Thermus aquaticus: one gene and its partner. The protein of the gene in region 1 interacts with the protein of each later gene in a pairwise test. Links are inferred from orthologs where the notes say so. Each region holds a gene or a part of one and is shown in the gene's direction. Other genes may lie near its edges.

Region 1 (5,277 bases):
GGACGAGGATACCCTTCAAGAGATCTACCGCCGCTACCAGAGCACCCCGGTGGAGGCGGTGATGCTCAAGGAGATCCCCCGGGTCCACCCGGAGGACCCCCTGGGGAAGGCCCTTCAGGTTCTCCTCACCACGGAGGTCCGCCACCTCCCCGTGGTGGACCAGGAGGATAAGGTAGTGGGCATCCTCACCCGGAGCGACATTCTGAAACTGATCCTGGGGAGGCAGTGATGCACGGCGCGGGGCACATCCTGGAGGTCTTCTACCTCCTCCTGGCGGCCCAGGTTATGGCCTACGTCTTTAAGCGCCTGAACCAGCCCGTGGTCATCGGGGAGGTGCTAGCGGGCATCCTAGTGGGCCCGGCCCTTCTGGGCCTGGTGCACGAGGGAGAGGTCCTGGAGTTTTTGGCCGAGCTCGGGGCCATCTTCCTCCTCTTCATGGTGGGCCTGGAGACCCGGCTCAAGGACATCCTGGCCGTGGGCAAGGAGGCCTTTTTGGTGGCGGTTTTGGGGGTGGCCTTCCCCTTCGTGGGGGGGTACCTTTACGGCCTCCAGATCGGCTTTCAGACCCTCCCCGCCCTCTTCCTGGGCACCGCCTTGGTGGCCACCAGCGTGGGCATCACCGCCAGGGTCCTGCAGGAGCTCGGGGTCCTCTCCCGCCCTTATGCCCGGGTCATCCTGGGGGCGGCGGTCATTGACGATATCCTGGGCCTCATCGTCCTGGCGGTGGTGAACGGGGTGGCCAGGACGGGGCAGGTGGAAACAGGGGCCATCGCGCAACTGGTGGTCCTCTCCGTCGTCTTCGTGGGCCTGGCCGTCCTCCTCTCCACCCTGGTGGCCCGCCTGCCCCTAGACCGGCTTCCCGTGGGCAGCCCCCTGGGCTTCGCCCTGGCCCTGGGGGTGGGGATGGCGGCCTTGGCGGCCAGCATCGGGCTGGCCCCCATCGTGGGGGCCTTTTTGGGGGGGATGCTCCTCTCCGAGGTGCGGGAGAAGTACAAGCTGGAGGAACCCATCTTCGCCGTGGAGAGCTTCCTGGCCCCCATCTTCTTCGCCATGGTGGGGGTGCGGCTGGAGCTTTCCGCCCTGGCAAGCCCCGCCGTCCTCCTGGCGGGGAGCGTGGTGACGGTGATCGCCATCCTGGGCAAGGTCCTGGGCGGGTTCCTGGGGGCCCTCACCCAGGGGGTGCGGAGCGCCCTCACCGTGGGGGTGGGCATGGCCCCCCGGGGGGAGGTGGGCCTGATCGTGGCCGCTTTGGGCCTGGCGGCCGGGGCGGTCAACGAAGAGGAGTACGCCATCGTCCTCTTCATGGTGGTCTTCACGACCCTCTTCGCCCCCTTTGCCCTCAAGCCCCTCATCGCCTGGACGGAGCGGGGGGCTAAGGGATAGCCCGGTAGGCGGCGTAGGCGGAGAGGACCTTGGCCAGGTACTCCCGGGGCTCGTCCCGCTCCTGGAAGCGGAGGAAGGGGTATAGCCCCCCTTGCTGCGCTATCCCCCTCAGGGTGTAGCCGATGCCGCCGTTATAGGCGGTGAGGGCGCAGGCCACCCGCTCCAGGCCCGCGAAGGCCCCGCACCGCTCCAGGAGCCAGGCCAGGTAGCGGGCGGCGTAGCGGATGGCGCTTTCGGGGTCAAAGGGGTCGGCGGGGGGCTCCCCCAGCATCCGGGCCACATCGGCCCAGGTGCCCCTGAGGAACTGGGCCAGGCCCAAGGCCCCCGTGGGGCTCACCGCCTGAGGGTCAAAGCGGCTTTCCACGTGGAAGAGGGCGTAGAGGAGGTCGGGGTCAAGGCCCTCCTTCCTGGCGTAGGCCTCCACCCACGCCCGGTAGGGCCGGGGGTAGGCCAAAGCGGTGGGCCAGGCGGCCCGGATCCCCTCCCGGTACATCCCCAGGCGGTACAAGAGGGGGACCAGGGAGGGCCAGTCCCGGGACCGGGTCCAGAGGGCGTAGCGGACCTCCCCCCGGGCGTAGGCCTCCTTCCCGGCCGCCACCAGGGCCGCCACCTGGGGGGCCTCCGGGGGCGGGGGGCCTTCCGAAGCGGGCGGAGGCGGGGACGGGGTCTTGCCCAGGAGGAGGCCAAGCCCTCCCTGAAGCCGGGCGTAGGCCTCCTCCCTGGCCTCCTCGAGGCCCAGCTCCCCCGCCAAAACGTAGGCCCTGAGGGCGGCGTCGTCGGCGTAGAGGCTGTCCCCCTGGGCCAGGTTTAGGTAAAGCTCCAGGGCCTCTTTTCTGAGCCCCAGGCGCTCCAGAAGGGCCGTAGCCCGCCAAAGGCCCTCGGGGGTGCTCCTCCGGTAGGCCTCCACGGCCTCCAGCCAAAGCCCCATCTCCTCCAGAACCCGCCCCTGGCCCAAGCGGGCCTCGGGGTGGTCGTAGCGGGCGAAGGCCATAAGGGCTTCCTTCCGCTGCCCCAGCCGCCACAGGGCGTACCCCAGGCCCAGGTACCCCCTGGGGTCCGCCTCCGCCCAGGCCCGGTAGAAGGGCAGGGCCTCCCGGTAGCGCCCCAGGCGGAAGAGGGCCTGGGCCCTCAGGTCGGGCCGCTGGTCAGAAGGGAGGACCGCCAGCAGGGCCTCATAGGCCCGCCCCCGGAAGAGGGCCTCCCAAAGCCTCTCCCCCTCCCCCAGGCGGAGGAGGGCGGCCACGGCCTCGGGCTCGGGCAGAAGCCTCTCCCAGGCGGAAAAGGCCCGGGGGTCTTTGGCCCATTCCAGAAGGGGCGCCGCCACCCGCCAGGCGGGCTTGGCCTCCCAACCGGGCTCCAAGGCCCTCACCCCCTCCAGGAAGAGGGCGTAGCGCCAGGCGTACTCCGCCCGCTCGGCCAAGGGGACCTCCTCCCGCTGGGCCAGGCGGGAGCCCGCCAAGAGGGCGGCGTACCCCCCGCCCTGGGCCACCTGGCGCAGGGCCTCGAGCCTCCCCGTCTCCAGAAGGGCGTAGGCCTCGGGCAGGCCCTGGGCCCGGCAGGCGAAGAGAAGGAAGAGAAGCCACCAAAGCCGCACCCTCCCACCCTAACAGGCCCCGCCTGAGAAGCCTTAGAGGGAGGGGCCCAAAAGGGCTATCGCGGGGCAATCCTTCCCTCAGGGATAGTCCCCTTTCGCCGGAAGGGGGGGAGGGCGTAGCCTGGTAGGGCTTATGGAAGGCCCTATTCCCCCCCACAGCCTCGAGGCGGAGCAAAGCGTCTTGGGCTCCATTCTCCTGGACTCCGACGTCATGGACGAGGTGGAAGGCCTCCTCCCCTCCCCCGAGGCCTTCTACGCCGAGGCCCACCGCAAGATCTACGCCGCCATGCAGGCCCTAAGGAGCCAAGGCAGGCCCGTGGACCTGGTGACCCTTTCCGAGGAGCTTTCCCGCAGGGGCCAGCTGGAAGAGGTGGGCGGCACCGCCTACCTCCTCCAGCTCTCCGAAGCCACGCCCACCGCCGCCTACGCCGAGCACTACGCCCGCATCGTGGCGGAGAAGTGGACCTTGAGGCGGCTCATCCAGGCGGCGGGGGAGGCCATGCGCCTGGCCTACGAGGAGGCCGGGAGCCTGGACGAGATCCTGGACACCGCCGGGAAGAAGATCCTGGAGGTGGCCCTCACCAAGACCGACACCGAGGCCAGGCCCATGCGGGAGCTGGTCCACGAGACCTTTGAGCACATTGAGGCCCTCTTCCAGAACAAGGGGGAGGTGGCCGGGGTCCGCACCGGCTTCAAGGAGCTGGACCAGCTCATCGGCACCCTGGGCCCAGGCTCGTTAAACATCATCGCCGCCCGCCCCGCCATGGGCAAGACCGCCTTCGCCCTCACCATCGCCCAGAACGCCGCCCTGAAGGAGGGGGTGGGGGTGGGCATCTACTCCCTGGAGATGCCCGCCGCCCAGCTCACCCTGCGCATGATGTGCTCCGAGGCCCGCATTGACATGAACCGGGTCCGCCTGGGCCAGCTCACCGACCGGGACTTCTCCCGCCTGGTGGACGTGGCAAGCCGCCTCTCCGAAGCGCCCATCTACATTGACGACACCCCCGACCTTACCCTGATGGAGGTCCGGGCCCGGGCCCGCAGGCTGGTGAGCCAGAACCAGGTGGGGCTGATCATCATAGACTACCTCCAGCTCATGTCCGGACCCGGGAGCGGGAAGTCGGGAGAAAACCGCCAGCAGGAGATCGCCGCCATCTCCCGCGGTCTCAAAGCCCTGGCCCGGGAGCTAGGCATCCCCATCATCGCCCTAAGCCAGCTCTCCCGGGCGGTGGAGGCCAGGCCCAACAAGCGCCCCATGCTCTCGGACCTCCGGGAGTCGGGCAGCATTGAGCAGGACGCCGACCTGGTCATGTTCATCTACCGGGACGAGTACTACAACCCCCACTCGGAGAAGGCGGGCATCGCCGAGATCATCGTGGGCAAGCAGAGAAACGGCCCCACGGGCACGGTGGAGCTTCAGTTCCACGCCAGCCACGTCCGCTTCAACGACCTGGCCCGGGACGCCTAGGGGGAAAGGAGGGCCTTGGCCCCCTCCTTAAGGGCCTCCCCCACGTCCCGGTGGCCCAGGAGAAGGCCGCGGGCGAGGGCCTCCAGGTAGCTCTCCTCCACCAGGGCCACCTCTATGGCCAGGATCTTTTCAAAGGCCTCCACGGCGCTGAAGACCTCGAGGCCCCGCAGGGCGCTCCGCAGGTGCTCCAGGGAAAGCTCCTGCACCAGGCCCATGGCGGGGACCATGGCCCTAGGCCCGATGCCCAGCCTGGCGTGCACCAGCCCGATGCGCCTCCGCCTTTCGGCGTAGGCCCGGTCGTAGGTGCCCGAGAAGAGCTCCCGGTACCAGGCGGCGAAGGTGCCGTAAAGCCTCTCCACCCGCCCCGGCACGGCGTGGAGGATGCTGGAAAGCTCCTCGTCCCGCCCCAGGTAGTCGTAGAAAGCCAGGGCTACCTCGGGAGCGATGGGGGCCATGACCTCCCCCAGCTCCTTCAGAATGGCGGCATGGGTCTGGGTAAAGCCTGTGCGCCGCTTGAGGAGGTCCAGGAGCTCACCGGGGTCCACGGGACAAATGTACCTTGCCCGTCCCCCCAGCGTCTAGGGCCCAGAGGCTACTCGGTGCTCACCCCCTGGTCCACCTGCTGGCTCACGGGCTCCACCATGCGGAAGTGCCGGACGGGGTCTTCCAGAAGCCTCTCCAGCCGGACCGCCTTCTCCTCCCGCCTGTTCTCCCTAAGGACCCGGATGTAGGCGCCAAGAAGCTCCCGCACGTCCTCCACCCCCCGGGCGTCCAGGGGCTTCACGGCCACCTTGGCCCCCTTGGCCAGGCGGCGGCGCATGGCCTCCTCCGT
Region 2 (5,344 bases), 390 kb from region 1 along the record:
CCTGGGCCCCTTCTGGGCCACCATGACTCCCCCTGGCCCCAAGAAGGGCAGGCCCAGCTCCGCCAGAACGCAGAGGTGGGCCACGGCCCGGGCCGTGACCCGTTGGTAGGCCTCCCGGTGCTCCGGGAGGTGGGCCACCTCCTCGGCCCGGCCCCAGAGGGGAAAGGCCCCTTTTAGCCCCAAAGCGGCCACCACCTCCTCCAGAAAGGCCACCTTCTTCCGGGTGGCGTCCAGGAGGACGACCTCCAGCTCGGGGCGGACGATCTTGAGGGGAAGCCCGGGGAAGCCGGCCCCCGTCCCCAGGTCCAAAACCCGCAAGGGCCCCTCCCAGAGGGGAAGGAGGAGCAGGGTCAGGGAGTCCAGGAAGTGCTTGGCCACCACCTCCCTTTCCGTGCGCAAGGCGGTGAGGCTCACCTTGCGGTTCCCTTCCAGGAGGAGGTCGTAGAGGGTGGAAAAGGCCTTCAGGTGGGGCGAGAGGTCCAGACCCAAGGCCCTGCCCCCTTCTAGAAGAAGCCTCTCACCCTCCGGGCTCAGGCCCACGCTCCCCCCTGTTTCCCGTGAAACACTAGCCCTCCCGCCTCAGGTGGACCAACAGGGCGGTGAGGTCCGAGTCCCGCACCCCGGGCACCCGGGCGGCCTCCGCCAGGGTGCGGGGGCGGAAACGGGAAAGCTTCTCCACCGCCTCGCGCGAAAGCCCCGGGACCCTGGGGTAGTCCAGCCCCTCGGGCAGGCGCAGGGCCTCCAGGTCCCGCATCTTCTCCCGGAGCTTCTCCTGCCTCTCTATGTAGCCGGCGTACTTGGCCCGGATCTCCACCTGCTCCCGCTCCTCCGGGGAAAGGGGGGTGGGGGAGGGGAAGCGCTCCAGAAGGGCCTCGTAGGTGTTCTCGGGCCGCCTCAGCCACTGGAGGCCGCTCACCCCGTCCACCCGCAGGGCCTCGAGGCGCCTAAGCTCGGCCTCCACCCGGGCGTACTTGGCCCGCACCCGCTCCAGGTCCTCCCTGGGCCTCAGGCCCCAGGCCACGGCCAGGGGGACCAGGCGCTCGTCGGCGTTGTCGGCCCGGCAGAGAAGCCTTAGCTCCACCCGGCTGGTCATCATCCGGTAAGGCTCGTCGGTCCCCCGGCCCACCAGGTCGTCCACCATGACCCCGATGTACCCCGTCTCCCGGCCCAGGTGGACCTCGGGCAGTCCAAGGGCGTACCGGGCGGCGTTCAACCCGGCCAGAAGCCCCTGGGCGGCGGCCTCCTCGTACCCCGAAGTGCCGTTCACCTGCCCGGCGCTGAAAAGCCCGGGCAGAAGGCGGGACTGGAGGCCCCGGGTGAGCTCGGTGGGGTCCAGGCTGTCGTACTCCACGGCGTAGGCGTAGCGCTGGATCACCGCCCGGGAGAAGCCGGGAAGGCTTCGCACCATCTCCTCCTGGAGCTCGGGGGGAAGGCTTGAGGAGAAGCCCTGCAGGTAGACCTCGCTGGTGGCAAGGCCGTCGGGCTCCACGAAGAGGAGGTGGCTCTCCTTGTCGGCGAAGCGCACCACCTTGTCCTCAATGGAGGGGCAGTAGCGGGGCCCGATGCCCTGAATGTCCCCGGCGTAGAGGGGGGAAAGGTGCAGGTTCTCCAGGATGAGCCGGTGGGTTCTCCCCGTGGTGCGGGTCTGCCAGGTGGGAAGCCGGTCGGCATAGGGGCCGGGCCTCCCCGTGAAGCTCCCCGGAGGCACCTCGGGGGGGACCAGGCTAAGCTCCGAGAAGTCCACGGAGTCCGCCCGGATCCGGGGCGGGGTCCCGGTCTTGAAGCGGCGCAGGCTGTGCCCCACCGCCCTCAGGCTCTGGGAGAGGAAGCGGGCCGGGGGCTCCCCCTGCCTTCCGGCGGGACGGGACTTCCGCCCGTACCAGACCACTCCGGAGAGGAAGGTCCCCCCCGCCACCACCACCGCCCTAGCGGGGATGCCCCGGCCGTCCACGGTGCGCACCCCAAGGAGCCTTCCCCCCTCCACCCAGAGCGAGGCCACCTCTCCCCGCACCACGGCGATGGGCCTTTCCGACAGGATCTCCTGGGCCTTTAGGGCGTAGAGGTCCCGGTCCACCTGGACCCTAAGGCTCTGCACCGCCGGGCCCTTGGAGCGGTTTAGGACCCGGGTGTGGATGGCGGCGGCGTCCGCCGCCCGTCCCATGAGCCCCCCTAGGGCCACCAGCTCGGCCACCAGCTGGCTCTTCCCCGGCCCCCCCACCGCCGGGTTGCAGGGCATCATGCCGATGCGCTCCGGGTTCACGGTGACCAGGGCCACCCGGACCCCCAGGGCGGCCGCAGCCCAGGCGGCCTCGAGGCCCGCGTGCCCCCCACCCACCACCACCACGTCGTACCCCATCCCGCCCTCCACTTTACCCAAGGCCCTGGCGTAGAATGTTCCCTTGGACGGGGGGTGGCCTTGACGCACGAGGCGGTCTGGCAGCACGTTCTGGAGCACATCCGCCGCAACATCACCGAGGTGGAGTACCACACCTGGTTTGAAAGGATCCGCCCCCTGGGTATCCGGGAGGGGGTTTTGGAGCTGGCGGTGCCCACCTCCTTCGCCCTGGACTGGATCAAGCGGCACTACGCCCCCCTGATCCAGGAGGCTTTAGGCCTCCTGGGGGCCCAGGTACCCCGCTTTGAGCTTTTGGTGGTGCCCGGAGCCGCCCAGCCGGTCCAGGTGGACATCTTCCAGGCCGCCCCCCAGGCCGACCAGGGGAAGTCCAAGCTCAACCCCAAGTACACCTTTGAGAACTTCGTGGTGGGGCCCAACAACAACCTGGCCCACGCCGCGGCCGTGGCCGTGGCCGAGTCGCCCGGCAAGGCCTACAACCCCCTTTTCATCTACGGGGGGGTGGGCCTGGGCAAGACCCACCTCATGCACGCCGTGGGCCACTCGGTGGCCAAGCGCTTCCCCAGCCTCAAGATTGAGTACGTCTCCACCGAAACCTTCACCAACGAGCTCATCAACGCCATCCGCGAGGACCGCATGGCGGAGTTCCGGGAGCGGTACCGCTCTGTGGACCTCCTCCTGGTGGACGACATCCAGTTCATCGCCGGCAAGGAAAGGACGCAGGAGGAGTTCTTCCACACCTTCAACGCCCTCTTTGAGGCCCACAAGCAGATCATCCTCTCCTCCGACCGCCCTCCCAAGGACATCCTCACCCTCGAGGCCCGCCTGAGGAGCCGCTTTGAGTGGGGGCTCATCACCGACATTCAGCCCCCCGATCTGGAGACCCGCATCGCCATCCTGAAGATGAACGCCGAGCAGAGGGGCCTCCGCATCGGCGAGGACGTCCTGGAGTACATCGCCCGCCAGGTCACCTCCAACATCCGCGAGCTGGAGGGGGCCCTGATGCGGGTGGTGGCCTACGCCTCCTTAAACGGCGTGGAGCTCACCCGCCAGGTGGCCGCCAAGGCCCTCTCCGACATCTTCGCTCCCCGGGAGGTAGAGGTGGACCCCCAGGAGATCGTGCGGGCGGTGGCGGAGCACTTCGGCCTCCGCCCGGAGGACCTGGTGGGGGGCGGCCGGCGCAAGGAGGTGGTCCTGCCCCGGCAGATGGCCATGTTCTTGGTGCGGGAACTCACCCGGGCCTCTTTGCCCGAGATCGGCCAGCTCTTTGGGGGCCGGGACCACACCACGGTGCTCTACGCCATCCAAAAGGTTCAGGAGCTCTCGGAAAGCGACCGGGAGGTCCAGGCCATCCTGCGCGCCCTCAGGGAGAAGGTGGGGTGAGGCCTGTGGATAACCTGTGGATAACCCTGTGGATAACCCGGCCCAACCTGTGGATAACCCTGTGGACAACCTGTGGAAAACTGGGGGGTCCTCGAGGCCTGTGGATAACCCGCCACTTATCCACACCTTATCCACAGGCCAAGCCCGGTTTTCCACAGGAGTTATCCACAGGCCCTTTGCCCTCCAGGAGGGCTTTTTCCTCCCTTTATCCACATATCCACAGGCCCTATTACTACTACGGCTATTCTTTTAAGATCTTTAAAAGAGCCTTTAGTAACAGTAAAAGAAGGAGGACCCCAAAATGCGCGTAACCCTTCCCAAAAACCTGTTGGCCGAGAGGATCGCCCTCCTGGAACGGGTCATCCCCTCTAGAAGCTCCAACCCCCTTCTTACCTACCTGGGCCTGGCGGCCGAAAAGGACGCCCTGGTCCTTTTCGGCAGCAACGGCGAGGTGGACCTGGAGGTGCGCCTTCCCGCCCAGCTGGAGGGCGAAGGGCGGTACCTGATCCCCTCTCAGCCCTTCTTCCAGCTGGTGCGAAGCCTTCCCGGCGAGACGGTGGAGCTCAGCCTGGGAAGCGAGCTGGCCCTGGCCTCGGGGCGCTTCACCACCCGGCTGGCCCTGGCCCCCATGGAGGGCTACCCCGAGCTCCTCTTCCCCGACCTAGAGGGTGGGGAGGAGGCCTTCACCCAGCGGGCCCAGTTCCTGGCGGAGGAGCTTCAGCGGGCCCTTTCCCAGGTGCGCTACGCCGCTAGCAACGAGGAGTACCGGGCCATCTTCCGGGGGGTGCAGCTGGAGTTCTCCGACCGGGGCTTCCGGGCCGTGGCCTCGGATGGCTACCGCCTGGCCCTCTTTGACCTGGAGAGGCCCCAGCCCTTCACCAAGAAGGCCGTGGTCCCGGCCAGGAGCGTGGACGAGCTGGTGCGGGTCCTGAGGAGCGCCGAGGGCGAGGTGGTCCTGGCCCTGGGGCCCGGCACCCTGGGCCTGGCGGTGCGGCAGGAGGAGGGGGCCTTGCGCATGGCAGTGCGGCTCATGGAGGGGGAGTTTCCCGACTACGAGCGGGTGATCCCCAAGGAGTTCCCCCTCAAAGCGGCCTTGGACGTGGAACCCTTCCGGGAGGCCCTGAAGCGGGTCTCGGTCCTGGCCGACAAGCAGAACCATCGGGTGGACCTCTTCCTGGAGGAGGGGCGGGTCCTCCTTTCCGCCGAGGGGGACTACGGCAAGGGGCAGGAGGAGATTTTCGTTTCCCTGGAGGGGGCTCCTATGAGCCTGGCCTACAACGCCCGCTACCTCCTCGAGGCCCTGGCCCCCCTTTCGGGCCGGGCGGAGCTGGGCTTCTCGGGGCCCACCAGCCCCACCCTGGTGCGCCCCCTGGAGGAGGGGGGCTACCAGGCGGTGGTGGTGCCCCTCCGGGTGTAAGCTAGAGGACGGGTGGAGGAAGCGTTTCCAGTTGCTTCCTCCCATGAGGGAGGTTGCCATGACCACGATTGTGAGCGTGAGGGCGCGGGAAGTCCTGGACTCCCGGGGCTTTCCCACGGTAGAGGCCGAGGTGGAGCTGGAAGGGGGGGTGAGGGGCCGGGCCATGGTTCCCTCCGGGGCCTCCACCGGCA

Evidence for each region.
Region 2: the proteins of dnaB (region 1) and dnaA interact in binary tests that used the Escherichia coli proteins (3 or more experiments, as listed by UniProt). The link is inferred for Thermus aquaticus from one-to-one orthologs.

Annotation. Positions count from the first base shown.
Region 1 is NZ_LHCI01000106.1:128,851-134,127, forward strand. Bases 2,432-5,277 are described here. They hold dnaB (replicative DNA helicase), read left to right. Parts: upstream 2,432-3,110; coding sequence 3,111-4,445; downstream 4,446-5,277. Other genes in these bases: BVI061214_RS01670 (transglycosylase SLT domain-containing protein), read right to left, coding at 2,432-2,977; BVI061214_RS01680 (protoglobin domain-containing protein), read right to left, coding at 4,442-4,990; BVI061214_RS01685 (glutamate synthase-related protein), read right to left, coding at 5,038-5,277. In the rest of the region: BVI061214_RS01660 (CBS domain-containing protein), read left to right, coding at 1-229; BVI061214_RS01665 (cation:proton antiporter), read left to right, coding at 229-1,383; more of BVI061214_RS01670, read right to left, coding at 1,373-2,431. UniProt on the Escherichia coli protein: The main replicative DNA helicase, it participates in initiation and elongation during chromosome replication. Travels ahead of the DNA replisome, separating dsDNA into templates for DNA synthesis.
Region 2 is NZ_LHCI01000106.1:516,513-521,856, forward strand. Bases 1,664-4,576 are described here. They hold dnaA (chromosomal replication initiator protein DnaA), read left to right. Parts: upstream 1,664-2,416; coding sequence 2,417-3,736; downstream 3,737-4,576. Other genes in these bases: mnmG (tRNA uridine-5-carboxymethylaminomethyl(34) synthesis enzyme MnmG), read right to left, coding at 1,664-2,368; dnaN (DNA polymerase III subunit beta), read left to right, coding at 4,038-4,576. In the rest of the region: 16S rRNA (guanine(527)-N(7))-methyltransferase RsmG, read right to left, coding at 1-540; more of mnmG, read right to left, coding at 566-1,663; more of dnaN, read left to right, coding at 4,577-5,153; eno (phosphopyruvate hydratase), read left to right, coding at 5,212-5,344. UniProt on the Escherichia coli protein: Plays an essential in the initiation and regulation of chromosomal replication. Binds in an ATP-dependent fashion to the origin of replication (oriC) to initiate formation of the DNA replication initiation complex once per cell cycle.